2 regions of the Bacillus sp. iso_77 genome follow, and region 1 is predicted to be linked to the other one. Evidence: predicted binding sites of a transcription regulator. Region 1 holds the regulator's gene; the other holds the start of a gene.

Evidence for each region. The regulator CtsR, encoded in region 1, represses protease genes until heat stress. The targets are predictions, from matches to a motif close to ATGGTCAATAAAGGTCAAACA.
Region 2: a site for CtsR is predicted at 1,536-1,556, ahead of AC0VYC_RS06550 (ATP-dependent Clp protease ATP-binding subunit). Genes of this name have one in related genera too.

The regions. Positions count from the first base shown of each region.
Region 1 is NZ_CM149683.1:103,507-106,616, reverse strand. Features, by position in the region: gene AC0VYC_RS00580 (protein arginine kinase) at 1-1,006, opposite strand, end outside; gene AC0VYC_RS00575 (UvrB/UvrC motif-containing protein) at 1,011-1,568, opposite strand; gene AC0VYC_RS00570 (CtsR family transcriptional regulator) at 1,583-2,047, opposite strand; rRNA gene rrf (5S ribosomal RNA) at 2,225-2,340, opposite strand; rRNA gene AC0VYC_RS00560 (23S ribosomal RNA) at 2,402-3,110, opposite strand, start outside.
Region 2 is NZ_CM149683.1:1,292,856-1,295,965, forward strand. Features, by position in the region: gene AC0VYC_RS06550 (ATP-dependent Clp protease ATP-binding subunit) at 1-1,467, opposite strand, end outside; gene AC0VYC_RS06555 (YkvI family membrane protein) at 1,713-2,756, shown strand; PreQ1 riboswitch class I at 2,828-2,872, shown strand; gene queC (7-cyano-7-deazaguanine synthase QueC) at 3,032-3,110, shown strand, end outside.

The DNA.
Region 1 (3,110 bases):
CATTTGGTTCCAAGGCTCCTCCTGAATATTGCTGAAGGAAGCCAGGCTGTGTCAAAATCATGAGTTCATTCAGTATATTACTTGAAAGCCCCTTAATGATACCTAAATCAATTCCAAGTCGCACATCTGACAAACACTTAGCCGTTTCCTTAGATTCAATCATGCGACAATTAGCCAAAATCCCCAAGGAACGGTACACTCTGTCTTCAAGTTCAATTTTAGACGTCTGATATAATGCCTTACGTGCAGATCGCTCTTGTTCAATGAGCTGCGCCGTCACACTATTCAAGTCATCTACAATATCTTCTTCTGATTGACCCAGTGTCATTTGATTTGAAATTTGAAAGATGTTCCCTATTGCTTCGCTACCCTCACCATAAATTCCTCTGACCACAAGACCTAATTGATTAATTGCAGGAATAATGCGATTCATTTGTCTTGTCAGGGCTAATGCTGGTAAGTGCATCATGACTGAAGCCCTAATACCTGTACCTACATTGGTCGGACAGCTCGTTAAGTATCCTCGCTTTTCTGAAAACGCATAATCCACTTGCTCTTCAATCCAGTCATCTATTTGGTTAGCTGCTTTTAGTGCATTAGCCAGCTGAAATCCTGGGAACAAGCATTGAATACGAATATGGTCTTCCTCATTCAGCATGACACTGATTTCTTCATTTTCTGAAAGCAAACAGCCGCCAAATCTTGATTCTGCTAAATTGGGGCTAATCAAATGCTTTTCAACAAGTACCCTTTTAGCCAAAGGCTGCGTTTCATTCATTCGAATCAGAACAAAGTTTCCAATGTCCTTCACTTCCTGGCTCGCAAACTTTTGCTCGAATTGCTGAAGAACAGCTTCAGCCTCCTCTTGAGAAAACTGAGTTGGGAAACGAACATGCTCTAGATTGCGTGCCAGTCGAATACGACTGCTTAGAACAATGTCACTTTCTGGTCCTTTCTGTTTCATCCATTGACTTAATGCGTCTTGAATAAAATGCTGGAGCGACATGTCGTTAATCTCCCTCCCTCTGCTGAGATTGCTCATGCTCTAATGCACGAATTTGATCTCGAACTTCCGCTGCTTTTTCAAACTCTTCCTGTTCAATCAGCTGCTTCAGTTCTTGCTGCATTAACTCAAGTTTCCGGCGAACATGCAGACTGCCGGCAATCCGTTTAGGGACTTTTCCATTATGGACTGTATTTCCACTATGGACTTTCCTTAAAACAGGATTTAAATACTGATCAAAGGTTCGATAACATTCTGCACAGCCAAAACGGCCTGTTTTCCTGAATTGCTGAAAAGTTAAGCCACACTTAGGACATTGATCCACTTCTCTTGCCTCTTGAAAAATAGATGATCCTTTATTCGCACTTGTGGTAAAGCTAGGATCAATATTCAATAAGCCTGATAATAAGTTGTGAATCGAGAAACCTTGGTTTCCACTCATAGCATATGAATCACTGTTTTCTTTTGCACATTGTTCACATATGTGCATTTCTTGTTTTTCTCCATTTATTACTTTCGTAAAGTGAAAAGTGGCTGGTCTCTCATTGCATTCTTGACAAATCAATCTTTTCACCCGCTTTACTTTAATTTCAAAGCATTTAACATCGCTTTCATCATCCGAGCTCTCAGTTCATCTCGTTCAGGTAAATCAATGTGTAAAACAGAACGGTCCATGACACTAATCATCATCTTTGCTTCTCTTTCGGATAAAATGTTGTTCTCAACAAGACGCATGATGATATGATCAGATGCAGCCTGTGATAAACGATGATATATTTGGGAAATAATGTTGTTCAATAAATCGACTTCATCATTCATTTTGACTTTAATGATACGGATATAGCCACCGCCGCCACGCTTACTTTCAACGATATAACCTCTTTCGCTCGTAAAGCGTGTATTGATAACATAGTTAATTTGTGAAGGTACGCATTGAAACTTATCTGCAATTTCATTGCGTTTAATTTCTAATATTTCTCGACCATTCTGATCCAAGACTTCCTTCAAATACTGCTCGATGATATCAGAAATATTTTGTGCCACTCCGCCTCCTCCTCCATTGACTTTGACTATATTTGACTTTAATCTTACTATAAATTTTTTCGATCGATTTTTCAAGATAATCGCTCAACTAACAATATTATTTCCACATTTATCTGGTGCCAAACGTCCCAAAAACACAAAAAAGACCAGTTCCGATTGGAACTGATCCTTTGACAAGCTTGGCGGCGTCCTACTCTCACAGGGGGAAACCCCCAACTACCATCGGCGCTGAAGAGCTTAACTTCCGTGTTCGGTATGGGAACGGGTGTGACCTCTTCGCTATCGCCACCAAACCTGATGGAGAGAATGTTCTCTCAAAACTAGATAACAATGTTCATTTTTCACATTAGAATATAGGTTAAGTCCTCGATCTATTAGTATCTGTCAGCTCCACATGTCACCACGCTTCCACCTCAGACCTATCAACCTGATCATCTTTCAGGGATCTTACTTCCTTGCGGAATGGGAAATCTCATCTTGAGGGGGGCTTCATGCTTAGATGCTTTCAGCACTTATCCCGTCCGCACATAGCTACCCAGCGATGCCCTTGGCAGAACAACTGGTACACCAGCGGTGCGTCCATCCCGGTCCTCTCGTACTAAGGACAGCTCCTCTCAAATTTCCTGCGCCCGCGACGGATAGGGACCGAACTGTCTCACGACGTTCTGAACCCAGCTCGCGTACCGCTTTAATGGGCGAACAGCCCAACCCTTGGGACCGACTACAGCCCCAGGATGCGATGAGCCGACATCGAGGTGCCAAACCTCCCCGTCGATGTGGACTCTTGGGGGAGATAAGCCTGTTATCCCCGGGGTAGCTTTTATCCGTTGAGCGATGGCCCTTCCATGCGGAACCACCGGATCACTAAGCCCGACTTTCGTCCCTGCTCGACTTGTAGGTCTCGCAGTCAAGCTCCCTTGTGCCTTTACACTCTGCGAATGATTTCCAACCATTCTGAGGGAACCTTTGGGCGCCTCCGTTACATTTTAGGAGGCGACCGCCCCAGTCAAACTGCCCACCTGACACTGTCTCCCTGCCCGATAAGGGCAGCGGGTTAGAAGGT
Region 2 (3,110 bases), 1.2 Mb from region 1:
ACCGATGATTTTGGACACGGAGTGTTTCTCCATGTACTCACTCATATCTAAACGAATGATCGCTTCTTTTGAGCCAAATAATTCTTCCGCTAATGTTTTAGACAATTCGGTTTTCCCGACGCCTGTTGGCCCAACGAATAGGAAGGAGCCAGTTGGTCTGTGTTTTGATTTTAAGCCGGCTCTGCTTCTTTTTACGGCTTTCGCCACTTTTTCAACCGCATGTTCCTGACCAATGACGCGGGCTTTTAAGCGGACATCAATTTCTTTCATTTTTGTTTGTTCGTCTGCTTGTAGTTTGCCGACAGGGATACCTGTTTTTTGTTCTACAATCGACTGAATGTCCTCAGCTGTGACGACATGTTCTTTGTCATTTGTTTTGTTTTGCAATCTCGCTTCAATCGCTTCTTCTTCGTCTCGAAGCTTCGCTGCTTTTTCATATCGTTCTTCATTTAAAGCAGCTTGTTTTTCAGCGGCAATTTGCGCAAGACGGTTTGTTAATTCATCTTCACTTGCTGCATCAATGGAGAGATTCGCTTTTGAACCTGCTTCATCCATTAAATCAATGGCCTTATCCGGCAAGTGGCGGTCTTGAATATACCGCGAAGATAATTGAACACACGCTTTAATGGCTTCGTCAGAATAGGTGACGCCATGATAGGCTTCATACTTATCCTGAATGCCTTTTAAGATCTCGAATGCTTCATCCTGTGTTGGCTCATCAACGATGACAGGCTGGAACCTGCGTTCAAGGGCAGCATCTTTTTCAATCTGACGATACTCTTTTAATGTTGTCGCACCTACTAGCTGCAGTTCCCCTCGAGCTAGAGCTGGTTTCAAAATGTTTCCGGCATCCATTGACCCTTCGGCAGAGCCTGCGCCTACAAGAAGATGAATTTCATCAACGAATAAGATGATATTTTTACGGCTTTGCAATTCTTTGATTAATTGCTTCATCCGTTCCTCAAATTGACCACGTACACCTGTGTTTGCCACAAGTGAAGAGACATCTAATAAATAAACTTGTTTGTTCTTTAATTTATTTGGTACATCTCCATTTGCAATTTTTAGTGCTAGTCCTTCGGCTATGGCCGTTTTACCAACACCAGGTTCACCAATGAGGACAGGATTGTTTTTATTTCTTCTATTTAAAATTTCAATGACTCTTGTGACTTCTTCATCACGGCCAATGACAGGATCGATTAAACCAGCATGTGCGCCATCCGTTAAGTTCCGGCCAAGCTCATCGAGTAAGCCTTTTTGTTTAGGCAGCTCTTGGCTCGTCGCATGTCCTGCTTGCTCAGAGAAGAATGAGCTGCCTCCGAAAAGGTTAGGACCCATTTTCATTTTTGACTGTTCCATCAAAGAGGTATAGCAGTCTTCACATAAAACCATTTGGCTACGGGACGAATTTACTTGCATATTCAGGCGAATAGTTGCTTCATTTACTTGACAATGTTGACAACGCATGAGCCATGACCTCCTTAAAATAAAGTTTGACTTTATTTGACCAATGAATGTTAAATAAAATGGTCTGTTGTTTGACCATCTTTGACTATAGTATACTCTGACCTATTTTGACTTTCAACTGTTTTGCTCATAGCTGAATGAAAAATCCTTTTTTGCATTTAATCATGGTTTGTCCTTCTTTTCAAGGAACTTGTCTCATAGGATAAAAAAGAGACAATCGAAAGTGATGGGTGCGGAGGGGTCATATGAAACGTTCAAATGAATCCGCTTTTCAGCTTGCCTTTGTATATGTAGGAACAGTGGTTGGAGCTGGGTTTGCGACAGGAAAAGAAATCGTAGAATTTTTTGTTCGTTTTGGCTGGATTGGATTGATCGGGATTTTGATTAGCGGTGTTATTTTTACCGGCCTTGGCGCAAAAATGATGCTTATTTCCAAACGAATTGAAGCGGAGTCTTATCAAGATATGAATCGGTTTTTATTTGGAGCTGCTGCGAGTCGATATATTAACATCGTCATGTTTTTTATATTACTAGGTGTGACGTCAGTGATGATTTCTGGCGCAGGCGCTATTTTTGAAGAACAACTTGGCATCTCAAAAGAATATGGTATTTTTTTAACGATTATTTTAAGTGTCATTGTCCTTTTTAAAGGTTCAAAAGGGTTATTTGGTGTCAATGTACTTGTCGTTCCAATGCTGATTTTCTTTTCGCTGATTGTGTTTCTAGACTCATTTGTGTTTAGTAGCGGTGAAAGCCACGTTCTGGGGCTGCAAATGGGAGAGGGCGAATGGATGTTGTCTGCGATTTCGTATGGTGCATTTAATTTAGCGCTGTCTCAAGCCGTATTAGTGCCGGTTGCAAACGAAATGACATCCGAAGCCGTCATAAAAAGGGGAGCGGTGCTTGGAGGTCTGATGCTGACACTCATTCTGCTCGCCTGCTTTTTATCCCTTTCTTCATTAGATATGCTGGAGGCGTATGATATTCCGATGGCCCAAGTGGTGTATCAAGTCGCAAACTCTATTCATCTCATCTATTTATTCGTGATCTTTGGTGAAGTCTTTACATCCGTTATAGGGAATTTATACGGTCTCGAAAGACAGGTGAGGGCGTATATCCGATTGAACAGTATGTATACGATATCCTTTATTCTGCTTTGCTGTTATGTCATCAGTAAAATTGGATACGGCACACTCATTTCAACGGTTTACCCTGTTTTTGGCTATGTCAGTATCTTTTTTATCCTCTTTCTTTGTCTGAAAAAAGTGCCTGCATCAGGTGATAAGTAAAGAAGGGATAGCTTGTACACCAATTATGTGGTACACTATCCTCTGTGAAAATTGAACAAAAATCCGTGAAAACGGGAGAGGTTCTAGCAAAACCCTCTATAAAAAACTAAGGACTTGCCGTATCCTTGGATGTGGCATTTTTTATTTTTTATGGCTGGGACACCTCATACACATGTAAAGGTGTCTTTTCTTTTGAGAAAAATAGGGGTTTTCATGAACCTTTCAGATGCAGCTTTGTGCGGTGGTACGGGTCTGCAAAAGGAGGAAAAGGAAAAATGAAAAATGAAAAAGCGGTCGTTGTCTTTAGCGGGGGACAGGACAGTACGACATGTTTACTATGGGCACTTCAACAAT